2 linked regions of the Sinorhizobium fredii genome follow. The protein of the gene in region 1 interacts with the protein of each later gene in a pairwise test. Links are inferred from orthologs where the notes say so. Each region holds a gene or a part of one and is shown in the gene's direction. Other genes may lie near its edges.

Evidence for each region.
Region 2: the proteins of hfq (region 1) and rho interact in binary tests that used the Escherichia coli proteins (3 or more experiments, as listed by UniProt). The link is inferred for Sinorhizobium fredii from one-to-one orthologs.

The regions. Positions count from the first base shown.
Region 1 is NZ_CP024307.1:1,591,250-1,599,469, forward strand. Bases 2,350-5,014 are described here. They hold hfq (RNA chaperone Hfq), read left to right. Parts: upstream 2,350-3,393; coding sequence 3,394-3,636; downstream 3,637-5,014. Other genes in these bases: ntrX (two-component system response regulator NtrX), read left to right, coding at 2,350-2,408; NXT3_RS07770 (D-amino-acid transaminase), read left to right, coding at 2,423-3,286; hflX (GTPase HflX), read left to right, coding at 3,718-5,014. Also shown: NXT3_RS07760 (sensor histidine kinase NtrY-like), read left to right, coding at 1-1,054; more of ntrX, read left to right, coding at 1,044-2,349; more of hflX, read left to right, coding at 5,015-5,046; mazG (nucleoside triphosphate pyrophosphohydrolase), read right to left, coding at 5,062-5,895; NXT3_RS07790 (deaminase), read right to left, coding at 5,901-6,488; siroheme synthase CysG, read left to right, coding at 6,719-8,176; NXT3_RS07800 (DUF2849 domain-containing protein), read left to right, coding at 8,187-8,220. UniProt on the Escherichia coli protein: RNA chaperone that binds small regulatory RNA (sRNAs) and mRNAs to facilitate mRNA translational regulation in response to envelope stress, environmental stress and changes in metabolite concentrations.
Region 2 is NZ_CP024307.1:3,959,851-3,966,285, reverse strand. What follows is about bases 134-3,108. They hold rho (transcription termination factor Rho), read left to right. Parts: upstream 134-975; coding sequence 976-2,241; downstream 2,242-3,108. Other genes in these bases: mnmE (tRNA uridine-5-carboxymethylaminomethyl(34) synthesis GTPase MnmE), read left to right, coding at 2,579-3,108; hemJ (protoporphyrinogen oxidase HemJ), read left to right, coding at 240-779. In the rest of the region: more of mnmE, read left to right, coding at 3,109-3,898; tRNA uridine-5-carboxymethylaminomethyl(34) synthesis enzyme MnmG, read left to right, coding at 3,998-5,878; 16S rRNA (guanine(527)-N(7))-methyltransferase RsmG, read left to right, coding at 5,875-6,435. UniProt on the Escherichia coli protein: Facilitates transcription termination by a mechanism that involves Rho binding to the nascent RNA, activation of Rho's RNA-dependent ATPase activity, and release of the mRNA from the DNA template.

The DNA.
Region 1 (8,220 bases):
CGGCCGGGACCGGCGCATCACGATCGCCAATCCCTCGTCGGAGGAATTCCTGCGGAAATCGGCTCCGGGACTGCTCGGCGCCAGCCTTCGCGAGGTGGCGCCGGAGATCGAGGAGGTGCTGGTCGAGGCGGAAAGCCGCTATCGCAACGACTACCGTAAACAGATCAACATCATGCGCGGCGGAACCGAGCGCACGCTGAACGTTCAGGTGACCCGGGAAGAGGGCGAGGGCTCGCAAGGCTCCTACGTCATCACGATCGACGACATCACCGATCTGGTCATTGCCCAGCGCTCGACCGCCTGGGCGGACGTGGCACGGCGTATCGCCCATGAGATCAAGAATCCGCTGACGCCCATCCAGCTTTCCGCCGAACGCCTCAAACGGCGCTACGGCAGGCAGATCGACCAGCAGGACAAGGCCGTATTCGACCAGTGCACCGATACGATCGTGCGCCAGGTGGAAGACATCGGCCGGATGGTCGACGAGTTCTCAGCCTTCGCGCGCATGCCGAAACCGACGAAGGAAAAGTCGGACCTGCGCTCGATCCTCAAGGACGCCGTCTTCCTGCGCGAAATGGGCAACAACCACATCACCTTCATCCGCGACTTCGGCGACGAGGCGCTCGAGGGCCAGTTCGACGGGCGCATGCTCGGCCAGGCCTTTGGCAATGTCGTCAAGAATGCGGTTGAGGCGATCGAGGCGGTCCCGGCCGAGGCGGCGCGCGGTGCGCCGACGATCTTGGTTCGCTCCCGTCGCGACGACGCGACCGGGCGCTTCGTCGTCGACGTTGTCGACAACGGCAAGGGGCTCCCCACCGAAAACCGGCACCGGATTTTGGAGCCATACATGACGATGCGAGAGAAAGGCACGGGGCTGGGTCTCGCTATCGTCAAGAAAATCATCGAGGACCACGGCGGACAATTGGAATTGCACGATGCACCGGCGGATTTCGACGGCGGTGTCGGGGCGATGATCCGCGTGATCCTGCCGCCCGCCGGCGAAACCGGGGGCGATGAGACTGTGAAGGATAAGGGTAATACCAATGGCGGCTGATATTCTGGTTGTGGATGATGAGGAAGATATCCGCGAGATCGTCTCGGGCATCCTGTCGGACGAAGGCCACGAGACGCGGACGGCCTTCGACAGCGACAGCGCGCTTGCGGCGATCAACGACCGCGTGCCGCGGCTCATCTTCCTGGACATCTGGATGCAAGGCAGCCGGCTGGACGGGCTGGCGCTGCTGGACGAGATCAAGAGCCGTCATCCGGACCTGCCGGTGGTGATGATTTCCGGCCACGGCAACATCGAGACGGCTGTTTCCGCGATCAAGCGCGGCGCTTACGACTTCATCGAGAAGCCGTTCAAGGCCGATCGGCTGATCCTGATTGCCGAGCGGGCGCTCGAGAATTCCAAGCTCAAGCGCGAAGTGTCGGAACTCAAGAAGCGGTCGGGCGATCCGGTGGAGCTCATCGGCACTTCGGTCGCGGTGTCGCAGCTGCGCCAGACGATCGAGAAGGTCGCCCCGACCAACAGCCGCATCATGATCCAAGGACCCTCCGGTTCCGGCAAGGAACTGGTGGCGCGCATGATCCATCGCAAGTCGACGCGTTCCACCGGTCCTTTCGTCGCCTTGAATGCGGCCGCGATCACGCCGGACCGCATGGAAATCGCGCTTTTCGGCACCGAGGGCACCGCGGGTCAGCCGCGTCGCACCGGCGCGCTCGAGGAGGCCCATGGCGGCATCCTCTATCTCGACGAGGTCGGCGAAATGCCGCGCGAGACGCAGAACAAGATCCTGCGCGTGCTCGTCGATCAGCAGTTCGAGCGCGTCGGCGGCTCGAAACGCGTCAAGGTGGACGTGCGTATCATTTCCTCGACCGCCTACAATCTTGAGAACATGATCGCCGAGGGCCTCTTCCGGGAGGACCTTTATCACCGGCTTGCCGTTATTCCCGTCCGCGTTCCGGCGCTCGCCGAGCGGCGCGAGGATATTCCTTTCCTTGTCGACATGTTCATGCGCCAGGTGAGCGAACATGCCGGCATCCGGCCGCGCAAGATCGGCGAGGATGCGCTTGCCGTGCTCCAGGCGCATGACTGGCCGGGCAATATCCGCCAGTTGCGCAACAACATCGAACGCCTGATGATCCTCGCCCGCAGCGACGGCCCGGATACGCCGATCAGTGCCGACATGCTGCCGAACGAGGTGGGCGACACGCTGCCGAAGATTTCCGCCAAGGGCGACCAGCACATCATGACCCTGCCGCTGCGCGAGGCGCGCGAAATGTTCGAACGGGATTATCTGATCGCCCAGATCAACCGCTTCGGCGGAAACATCTCCCGCACGGCGGAATTCGTCGGCATGGAGCGCTCGGCGCTGCATCGCAAGCTGAAGTCGCTGGGCGTCTGAGGCCGCGAAGCTCCATGCCAAGAACCGCCTATGTGAACGGCGCCTATATCCCGCATTCCGAAGCCGCGATCCATGTGGAGGACCGCGGCTTCCAGTTTGCCGATGGCGTCTACGAGGTCTGTGAGGTGCGGCACGGCTTCATTGTCGATCTCAGCCGTCACCTCGACCGCCTCGACCGGTCGCTGAGTGAACTCAGGATGGACTGGCCGATGAGCCGGGCTGCGCTGATCCAGGTCATTCGCGAGGTGCTGCGGCGCAACCGCGTCCTCAACGGGCTCTTCTATCTTCAGGTGACGCGGGGCGTCGCCCGGCGCGATCATGTGTTCCCGGCCAAGGGCACGCCACCCTCTGTCGTCGTCACGGCTAAGCGCACCGATGCCGCCGCGATCGCCAGGAAGAATGCCGAAGGCATTGCCGCGATTACGGTGCCGGAAAACCGCTGGGACCGGGTGGACATCAAGACGGTCGGCCTGCTTCCGAACGTCCTCGCTCGCCAAAGGGCGAAGGAAGTCGGCGCGCAAGAGGCGATTTTCGTCGACGCGGACGGCACGGTCAAGGAAGGGGCGGCGACGAATGTCTGGATCGTCGACGGCAAGGGGACGCTGCGCACGCGCCCGGCCGAGCACGGCATCCTGCGCGGCATCACGCGTACGACACTGATGGACGTGGCAAAGCCGCTCGGCCTGAAGATCGAGGAGAAGGCCTTCTCTGTCGAGGAAATGCTTGCCGCACGGGAAGTGTTCGTCACCGCTGCCACGAGCATCTGCTTTCCGGTCGTATCGATCGATGGAAAGCCGATCGGCAACGGCCATCCGGGAAGCATAGCACAGAATATTCGTGAAGCCTTTTTCGACGTTGCGGAAAAGACGGCGATTTGATACCAAACTTCAAGAGGTGTCGGGGGAAGGCTTCTGTGACACGTCTGATCGCAAATTTGACAAAATGCACCGGCGCCAAAGCCGGCAAATAAGAAAGAAGCGGCGCGATGGCGGAACGTTCTCAAAACTTGCAGGATCTTTTTCTTAATACGGTTCGCAAGCAAAAAATTTCCTTGACCATTTTCCTTATCAATGGCGTGAAACTGACGGGTGTTGTGACATCTTTTGACAATTTCTGCGTCCTGTTGCGCCGTGACGGCCATTCTCAACTCGTCTACAAGCACGCCATCTCGACCATCATGCCGGGCCAGCCTCTGCAGATGTTCGAGAATGAGGAAGTGGCATCCTGACGGGACCTGAGGACCATTACCAAACGCAATTCGAAATCGCCGTCGTCGATCATACCGGAGCTTGAGAAGCGCCGCGACGACATGCGCGCCGTCGTCGTCGTGCCGGTCTTGAAGAAGACGGGCAAGCCGGCCGCTGATGTGGCAGCGGTCAGCACGCGCTCGGACGAGAGCCGGCTTGAAGAGGCCACGGGGCTTGCGCTCGCCATCGATCTCGATGTCGTGCACGGCACGATCGTTCCCGTGGCGCAACCGAAGCCCGGCACCCTGCTCGGCAGCGGCAAGATCGAGGAGATCGGCCATATCCTCAACGAGAAGGATGCGGGCCTCGTTATCGTCGATCACCCGCTGACGCCGGTGCAGCAGCGCAATCTCGAGAAGGAATGGAACGCCAAGGTCATCGACCGGACCGGGCTCATTCTCGAAATTTTTGGCCGGCGCGCCTCCACCAAGGAGGGCACGCTTCAGGTCGATCTCGCCCATCTGAACTACCAGAAGGGCAGGCTGGTTCGAAGCTGGACCCACCTTGAGCGCCAGCGCGGGGGCGCGGGCTTCATGGGCGGTCCGGGCGAAACGCAGATCGAAGCCGACCGTCGGCTGCTGCAGGAAAGGATCGTGCGGCTGGAGCGCGAGCTGGAGCAGGTGCGCCGGACGCGTCAGTTGCATCGTTCGAAGCGCAAGAAGGTACCGCACCCGATCGTGGCGCTGGTCGGCTACACCAATGCAGGCAAGTCGACGCTCTTCAACCGGATGACCGGCGCGGGCGTGCTGGCCGAAGACATGCTCTTTGCGACGCTAGATCCGACGCTGCGGCGGCTGAAGCTGCCGCATGGCCGAATGGTCATTCTGTCCGATACCGTCGGTTTCATCTCGGACCTGCCGACGCACCTCGTCGCCGCCTTCCGCGCGACGTTGGAAGAAGTACTCGAGGCAGACCTCATTCTGCATGTCCGCGATCTCTCGGACCCGGACAATCAAGCGCAGGCAGGCGATGTGCTGCGTATCCTGGCCGATCTCGGCATCGACGAGAAGGAAGGCTCCGAGCGCATCGTCGAGGTCTGGAACAAGATCGACAGGCTCGAGCCGGAGGTGCGCGAGGCACTGGTGAACAAAGCGGCGGGCACCGACAACACCGTCGCCGTTTCGGCGATCACCGGCGAAGGTGTCGACGATCTGCTCGCTGAAATCGGCCGTCGTCTTTCAGGCGTGCTGACCGAGTGCACTGTCGCCTTGGGATTGGACCAGTTGCAGCTCTTGCCCTGGATCTATGAGCACGCGATCGTCGATGGCCGCGACGATCTCGAAGACGGAAGGATCAGCCTTGACCTGCGCTTGACAGAGTCCGAGGCGGCCGAGCTTGAAAGACGGCTAGGAAACGGGCCCAAGCCAGTTGCGGAAGATTGGGAAGCTTGACCTCACGGCATGCCGCTACGTCAATTGCCTCTCAATCGCCTTTGCCGCCTGCCAGAGTTCTTCCATCCGCTCCAGCGATGCGGCATCCAGCGTCTCGCCGCAGGCATGCAGTTCCTGCTCGATATGGCTGAACCGGCGCCGGAATTTCGTGTTCGTGCCGCGCAGCGCCATTTCAGGATCGGTACCAATATGGCGGCCGATGTTGACCAGTGCGAAGATCAGGTCGCCGAGTTCGTCCGCAATCTTTCGTCGGTCGCCATCCTTCAGCGCCTGGCGCAGCTCGCCGATTTCCTCCTCGACCTTGTCGAGAATCGGTGCCGGCTCCGACCAGTCGAAACCCACCTTGGCTGCGCGCTCCTGAAGCTTGAGCGCCTCAACGAGTGCCGGAAAGCTGCGCTGCACTGAACCGAGATGGCCGGACTTCTCTTCCAGCGGCAGGCCGCGCCGCATCCGGCGCGCGCGCCGATCCGCCTTCTCGGCCTGTTTGATCTCGTCCCATTGCAGCTTGACCGCCTTTGGCGTATCGGCATCCGACCGTGCAAAGACATGCGGATGGCGGCGGATCATCTTGCGGGTGACGGCTTCCACTACGTCGCCGAAGGAGAAGTCGCCGACCTCTTCCGCCATTTGCGCGTGATAGACCACCTGCAGCAGCAGGTCTCCGAGCTCGTCGCAAAGATCGTCCATGTCGCGGCGCTCGATCGCGTCGGCGACCTCGTAGGCTTCCTCGATCGTGTAGGGCTTGATCGTCTCGAAGGTCTGGACGATGTCCCACGGGCAGCCGGTCTTCGGGTCGCGAAGTGCTGCCATGATGTCGATGAGGCGTTGAATATCGCGAGAAGGTTCCATTGGACTCAGTTCAGCGGTATGGCGTTGTTGTCTTTGTCCGCCTGATAGGCGGCCGACAGGCGATTGTAGCGCTCGCGGATCCGAGCATCCTGTGCCGCGAGCCTCTTTGTCGTCTCTGGATCGACATCCCGCATGAGGGCCGCGATCGAGGCCGACTTCCAGAAGGCATTTTCCCGGGCGTAGCCGCCCGGTTCAAGCCGGAAGACTTCCTTGAGGATCTTCAGGTCGTGCGGAATCGAGAAGCTGTCGCGCGAATCCTCGTGGCTGAAGAAGTAGTAGAAATTGTCGAAGCCGGCCCAGGTGATTGCCGAGAGGCACATGGAGCAGGGCTCGTGCGTTGACAAGAAGATGAGCTCGCGCGTGTCGGGCTTCTCCGCCATCTCGTAGAAGCGCTTCAGCGTATGGACCTCGCCATGCCACAGCGGATTTTCGGTCTCGTTGTTGGTCTCGGCCAGCACGAGCGAGAAATCGGCCTTGCGCAGGATCGCCGCACCGAACACCTTGTTGCCGGCCGCCACCCCCTTCTCCGTCAGCGGGAGTATGTCGTTTTCGATGACCGCCAGCAGCCGCTCGGCCAGTTCGGATGTCTTCATCCTGGCACTCCCCGGGAAATGTCTGCGGGCATTTAACGGAGGTTCGGCGGTCGGCGCAATGGCGGCGCCGCTGTGGTTCGCAATCATCCTCCGGAGATATTTGCTCAAAAAGATTGGCTACCGAGCAAAACAATACGTGGCCGGAAAGCCATAGAAATTTCTGTTTCTTCAATTGTCTGCGGCTATGAGGGATATTCGCCGCAGCCTGTAGAAGGAGCCGTCCCCTCGATATGTCGCAGCAATTATCCGTTTTCCCGGCATTTTTCCGCGTCGCTCAGAAGAGCGTGGCGGTATTCGGCAATGGGGACGAGGCCTTCGCCAAGGTTCGGCTGCTTTTGAACACCGAGGCGCGTATCCTCGCCTATGCGGATCATCCGGAGCCGGCTTTTGCGGCTTTCCTGGAGGACAAGGGGATCGAGACGGTTCGCGAAGCCTTTGCCGATCATCAGGTCGAAGGCGCCGCACTGGTCTTTGCGGCGACCGGCGATGCGGCTGCCGACCGGGTGATCGTGACCGCGGCACGCGAGCGCAAGGTCCCGGCCAATGCCGTCGACCAGCCCGACTATTGCGATTTCCTGACGCCGGCGCTGGTCAACCGTGCCCCCGTCGCCATCGCCATCGGCACGGAAGGGGCAGGGCCCGTTCTGGCGCAGATGATTCGCGCCCAGATCGACCAGTTGCTGTCGCCCTCGCTTGGGATCGTGGCGACGCTAGCCGCGAGCTACCGCGAGGCGGTCGATCGCCTCATCCCGCGCGGCGTGGCGCGGCGCGTCTTCTGGCGGCGGTTCTTCTCAGGTCCGGTGGCGGATCATGTCGCGCTCGGCGATCTCGCTTCCGCCCGCCGCGAGGCCTCCCGGCTGCTCGACGCGACCGAGCGTGTTTCCGGCCATGTCTGGCTGGTCGGCGCCGGTCCGGGTGCCGAGGATCTGCTGACGCTGAGGGCGCAGCGGGTGATGATGGAAGCGGACGCCATCGTCTATGATGCCCTGGTGCCGCAGGCGATCGTCGACATGGGCCGCCGCGATGCCGAGCGGCTTTCGGTCGGCAAGCGCAAGGGCTGCCACACCAAGTCGCAGGACGAGATCAATCATCTGCTCGTGAAGCTCGCCAAGGAGGGCAAGCGCGTCGTGCGGCTGAAATCCGGCGATCCGCTAATCTTCGGCCGGGCCGGCGAAGAGATGGCCGCAATGCGCGAGGCTGGCGTCAGCTATGAGATCGTCCCCGGCATCACGTCGGCCTTTGCCGCCGCAGCGGATTTCGAGCTGCCGCTGACACTTCGCGGCGTTGCATCGTCGCTGGTCTTCACCACCGGCCATGATCTAGCTGGTGACGTGCTTCCCGACTGGGCGCGGCTTGCCGTTTCCGGCGCGACGATTGCGGTCTATATGGGCCGCTCGGTCGCCGCTTCGGTGGCGGGCCGGCTGATGCAGGCGGGGCTGCCGGCGGAAACGACCGTCGCCGTCATCGAGAATGCTAGCCGCCCCGAGCGGCGCCTGCTGCACGGCATCCTCCGGGAGCTGCCGGATCTCGAGAACCGCACGGAACTCGACGGCCCGGTCATGGTGATCATCGGCGACGCGGTCGCCGGCGCGCGTTTCGACCGGTCGGAGCCGCTCGCTGCCGGCCGGCGCAAGGGCGCCGGGCCGAGCGCTTCTGGCGCGCATCGCGCCGAACACATTTTGAATTGAGGACGACGTGATGGTGAGCAAGGTTTTGACGGCAAATCGCTTGG
Region 2 (6,435 bases), 2.4 Mb from region 1 along the record:
CTCGACTGGACGGTGCCGCTGTCCTTTGCCGCAGAATTGCAGAGGGACGGACCGGTCCAGGGCAATCTCGATCCGATGCGGGTCGTTGCCGGCGGGTCGGCCATGGAAAACGGCATCGACCGCATTCTCGATGCGCTCGGCAACGGGCCGTTGATCTTCAATCTCGGCCACGGCATCACGCCGGAGGCGGACCCGGAGAACGTCGCGGCCCTGGTGGCGCGCGTTCGTGGGATCAGGGGATGATCGAGCGGCAAACCGATAGCGCGCTCGGAAGGCGGGCGCGGCTACGCGCGATCGCCGCCCTTTTGATCTTCGTCGCGCTGCTGGCGGCGCTCTTCATCGGGCAGCCGGACGATCTGTATCTCTGGATCAAGGCGTTCCACATCATCGCAGTGATCTCCTGGATGGCGGCGCTGCTCTATATGCCGCGGCTCTTCATCTATCACACCGACGCCGTGCCGGGGTCGGCGCAGTCCGAGACCTTCAAGACGATGGAGCGGCGGCTTCTGAAGGTCATCATGAACCCGGCGATGATGATCGCCTGGCTGCTCGGCCTCTATCTCGCCTGGAGCGTCTACGGGTTTAGCGGCGGCTGGCTTCACGCGAAGCTTTTCTGCGTCTTTCTGCTGACGCTGGTGCATATGCATTTTAGCCGGGCGGTCTCCGACTTTGAGCGAGACGTGAATCGAAGGACCGCCCGCTACTGGAGGCTGATGAACGAGGCTCCGACGCTGTTGATGATCGTCATCGTTATCCTCGCCGTCGTGAAACCATTCTGAATTCAAACGATTCGCAGCTGCAATAGTTGCCGCTAAATTGCTGCGCCCCCTTGCGGCGTTCCACGTGAATCGCTATTTTCGCGCATCTCCTTCATCCCCAAGGCCTGTGACGAAGTTTAGAGCCTGCCCCCTTCCCCTCGCAGCTCCCTTACGAAAATCACGCCTCTCCCATTCCCCTACAAGACATGGACTCTTCATGGCTGAAATGAAGCTTCAAGACCTCAAGAACAAGACGCCGACGGATCTCCTGGCCTTTGCCGAAGAGCTCGAGGTCGAGAACGCCAGCACCATGCGCAAGCAGGAGCTGATGTTCGCCATCCTCAAAAATCTGGCCACGCAAGAAATAGAAATCATCGGGGAAGGCGTTGTCGAGGTCCTTCAGGACGGCTTTGGCTTTCTTCGGTCGGCAAATGCAAATTACCTGCCCGGTCCGGATGACATCTACATTTCGCCGTCGCAGATTCGCCGCTTCTCGTTGAAGACGGGCGATACGGTCGAGGGGCCGATCCGCGGACCGAAGGAAGGCGAGCGCTACTTCGCGCTGCTCAAGGTCAACACGATCAATTTCGACGATCCGGAGAAGATCCGCCATAAGGTCCACTTCGACAACCTGACGCCGCTCTACCCGAATGAGCGCTTCAAGATGGAACTGGAAGTACCGACCTCCAAGGACCTGTCTGCCCGGGTCATCGACTTGGTGGCGCCGCTCGGCAAGGGCCAGCGCGGCCTGATCGTCGCGCCGCCGCGTACCGGTAAGACGGTTCTCCTGCAGAACATCGCCCATTCGATCACCGCCAATCACCCGGAATGCTATCTGATCGTTCTCCTGATCGACGAGCGGCCGGAAGAAGTGACCGACATGCAGCGCTCGGTGAAGGGCGAAGTCGTCTCCTCGACGTTCGACGAACCGGCGACGCGCCACGTGCAGGTGGCCGAGATGGTGATCGAAAAGGCCAAGCGCCTCGTTGAGCACGGCCGCGATGTGGTCATTCTGCTCGATTCGATTACGCGCCTCGGACGTGCCTACAACACCGTCGTTCCGTCATCAGGCAAGGTGCTCACCGGCGGTGTCGACGCCAATGCGCTGCAGCGGCCAAAGCGCTTCTTCGGCGCGGCCCGCAACATCGAGGAAGGCGGCTCGCTGACGATTATCGCGACGGCGCTGATCGACACGGGCAGCCGCATGGACGAAGTCATCTTTGAAGAGTTCAAGGGCACCGGCAACTCGGAAATCGTCCTTGACCGCAAGGTCGCCGACAAGCGTATCTTCCCGGCCATGGATATCCTGAAGTCCGGCACGCGCAAGGAAGACCTGCTGGTGCCGCGCCAGGACCTGCAGAAGATCTTTGTGTTGCGTCGCATTCTCGCGCCGATGGGCACGACCGACGCGATCGAGTTCCTGATCGACAAACTCAAGCAGACGAAGACCAACGGCGACTTCTTCGATTCGATGAACACCTGATCGGGTCTGCGGCGACTCTTGTGGCAAGGCGGGACTCGCGAGTCCCGCCTTTTTCTATGAGGGGCAGCGAGCCGATCTGACGTTGGCAACCCAAGATGACCTTCGGCTTCCGTGCACGGCGGTGATTCACGTGAAACAATGCCGACGTTGCGCCGGACTCCGAGGGCCCACCATACTTGCATTCCGGCGCCCAGACATGCATAAGTCTGCGCCGTTCCCTGTGCCGACAGCTGCGTCTGTTTCGGGCGCAAGGAGAGAGAGTTAGCTCCTCGATACAGACGGAAGACGCCGCCGGCGCACAGGTTTGACCTGTGTGCTCACCAAATCGAACAAGCCGATGCAGCTCACGGACACTATCTACGCGCTCTCCAGCGGCGCCCTGCCCGCCGGGATTGCTGTCATTCGCATCAGCGGACCGGCGACGGCCGGTGCGATCGTGCAGCTTTGCGGCGCTCTGCCAAAACCGCGCTCCGCCTCGCTCCGAACGATTCGGAATCGAAACGGTGAGATGCTCGATAGCGGGCTGTTGATCTATTTTCCCGGACCGTCGTCGTTCACGGGGGAGGATTGCTGCGAGCTGCAGCTCCATGGCGGGCGAGCCGTCGTGCACGCCGTCCTCGAGGCGCTTGGCGAGTTCGATGGATTGCGGCACGCAGACGCTGGCGAATTCTCGCGGCGCGCTTTTCAGAACGGCAAGTTGGACCTCGTCGAGGTCGAGGGACTGGCCGACCTGATTTCGGCCGAAACCGAAATGCAGCGTCGCCTGGCGATCGAACAGGCGAGCGGCGGTCAATCGGCTCTTTACCACGGCTGGGCGCGACGCCTGACCCATGCACGCGCGATGATCGAGGCGGAACTCGACTTTGCCGATGAAGAGGATGTCCCGGGCTCCGTCAGCGACACGATCTGGAGGGATGTGGAGAAGCTTCAGGCAGAGATCGACGCCCATACCGGAAAGGCCGGGCTGGCCGAGATCATTCGCGATGGCCTTAAGATCGTCATTGCCGGCGCGCCGAATGCCGGCAAGTCGAGCCTTCTCAATACGCTGGCGAAGCGGGACATTGCCATCGTGACGGAGATCGCCGGCACGACTCGTGACGTCATCTCGGTCGACCTTTCCTTAGCCGGATTCTCGGTGAAACTATTCGACACGGCCGGGCTGCGGGAGACGGACGAGATCGTCGAGCGTGAAGGCATCCGCCGGGCAAGGGAAGTCATCGGACACGCCGATTTGATCCTCTTGCTATCGGAAAAACCGGACGGCTTTGTTTTGAACGAGCCGATTGCTGATGAAGCTCCGATCATTCGGGTTGCTACCAAGTTCGACCGAAACGCAACGATTTGGCGGGCGGGTCAGGCGGATGTGTTTCTGTCGACGAAGACCGGCGACGGCATCGGCGAGTTGCTGAAAAAAATCACGGCGCACCTGCCGGATCTCGCCGGGCGGACGTCACTTGCAATCCCGTCAAGAAAGCGTCATGTGGATTGCCTGAAACAGGCCAGCGTCGCGCTGGCGCGCGCCTTGGTCACCGAGGGCGCAGATCTCCAAGCTGAGCAGCTGCGCGTCGCCGGCGACGCACTTGGACGGATTACTGGTCGGGTGGATGTCGAGAACCTGCTCGACGTGATATTCTCGGAGTTCTGCATCGGCAAGTGAGATGGCGTGCGATTGAAGCGGGTCGCAAGCTCGTTTCACGTGAAACCTTCTTGACAGGATACGGCGATTAACAATCAACACCCGAGCGCGGGAGTGTCTATGACGAGCTATGATGTCATCGTAATTGGCGGAGGTCATGCCGGCTGCGAAGCCGCTTCGGCGGCGGCGCGGCTTGGCGCGCAGACGGCTCTGGTTACCCACAAAATCGAGACGATCGGGGTGATGTCCTGTAACCCGGCGATCGGCGGCCTCGGCAAGGGGCACTTGGTTCGGGAGATCGACGCCCTCGACGGACTGATGGGACGCGTCGCCGATGCCGCCGGCATCCAGTTCCGGCTCCTCAATCGGCGCAAGGGGCCTGCGGTCCGGGGACCGCGCACACAGGCGGATCGCCGGCTCTATCGCGAAGCGATGCAGCGGGAGATCGGCGCTATTGAAAATCTCACGGTCATCGAAGGTGACGCCTTTGACCTTCTGACCGATGGCGACGCCGTCACCGGCGTGATCATGAAGGATGGCAGGGCCCTTAGGGCCGCCTCGGTGGTACTGACCACGGGGACTTTCCTCAAGGGGCTGATTCATATTGGCGATCGCAAGGTTCCGGCTGGCCGCGTCGGCGAAGAGCCGTCGCTCGGCTTATCGGAGACGCTCTCCCGCTCCGGCCTGACGCTCGGACGGTTGAAGACCGGCACACCCGCGCGGCTGGACGGCCGGACGATCGACTGGGACCGCGTCGGCCGGCAGGGGCCGGACGAGCAGCCGGTGCCCTTCTCCTTCATGACCGACACGATCGTCAATCGCCAAATCGATTGCGGCGTAACCCGGACGACGGACGCCACCCACAAAATCATTGCCGACAACATTCACCGTTCGGCGATGTATTCCGGTCAGATCGAGGGAGTCGGCCCGCGCTACTGCCCGTCGATCGAAGATAAGATCGTCCGCTTCGGCGAACGGGACGGTCACCAGATCTTCCTCGAACCCGAAGGGCTGGACGATGACACCGTCTATCCCAACGGCATATCGACCTCGTTGCCGGAGGAAGTCCAGGAGGCCTTTATCCGCACCATTCCTGGCCTCGAGGATGTGGTGATTCTTCAGCCCGGCTACGCCATCGAGTATGATCACGTGGATCCGCGCGAGCTCAAGTTGTCGTTGGCGGTTCGAAAAATGCCTGGGCTGTTCTTGGCTGGTCAAATCAATGGCACGACCGGCTATGAAGAGGCTGGAGCGCAGGGCCTGGTCGCCGGGCTCAACGCCGCGCTGGCAGCGACGGGCCGGGAGCCCTTCATCTTCAGCCGGACAGACTCCTATATTGGCGTGATGGTCGACGATTTGACCTCGCGCGGAATTAGCGAGCCCTATCGGATGTTCACCTCGCGGGCGGAGTATCGCCTGTCACTTAGGGCCGACAATGCCGACATGCGTTTGACCCCGGTCGGCATCGAGCTCGGTTGCGTCGGGGAGGCGCGCCGGGCCCGCTTTGCATCGTGGAGGGGTGCCTATGAGAACGGCCGCACGCTCCTGCAATCGCTGTCGATCACACCGACCGAGGGCAAGCGGTTTGGCCTCAAGCTCAACCAGGACGGCCAGCGGCGTTCAGCCTTCGAAATCCTTTCCTACCCGGACCAGACGATCCAGGGGCTGAAACCGCTGTGGCCGCAGCTCGAAGGAATTGATCGGCGCGTCACCGAAGCGCTCGCGATCGATGCTGCTTATGCCGTCTACATGGAGCGCCAGGCGGCAGACATCGCCGGTGTTCGGCGGGAAGAGAGCGCATCGATTCCGGACGACTTTGACTATAGCGACTTGCCGGGGCTCTCCAACGAGCTGAAGCAAAAACTGGCGCAGCAGCGGCCGTGCAATTTGGCGCAGGCGATGAAGGTCGATGGCATGACCCCCGCGGCCGTGTCGCTGCTGCTGTCCTGGCTGCGGCGGCAGGAGCGCGGTGCGTTGGCTGCGAGGCGTGCGGCGCAATGAAAGCGAGTCCTGCCGAGCGCATGAAAGCGCTGCGTGTTTCACGTGAAACGCACGAAAAGCTGGAGCATTTCGCCGGGCTTTTTCAGAAGTGGGCGAAGTCGATCAACCTTGTGGCACCGTCTACGCTTGAGGATCTGTGGCAGCGCCATATACTAGACAGTCTGCAGATCTTTCAGCTGTCTCCCTCGCCCAAGGTCTGGGTAGATCTTGGCAGCGGCGGCGGTTTCCCAGGCGTTATCACTGCCATCTGTCTCTCCGAATTTTCAGATGGATGGGTCCATCTCGTCGAAAGCAACAACAAGAAGGCTGCATTTTTGCGCGTTGCTCTCAACGAAACAGGGGCCCGCGGATCGGTTCATCCGATTCGAATCGAGCAAGCCGCTTCCGCTATCCCGCGCTGTGACGCGATTTCGGCCCGTGCGCTCGCCGATTTGTCGCAATTGCTTGACTATTGCGCGCCGTGGATGCTTCAGAACGACGCGAAAACCGTCGCCTTCTTTCACAAAGGCCGGGATTATCAAACGGAAGTTGATAAAGCGGTTAGCCGCTTTCAATTC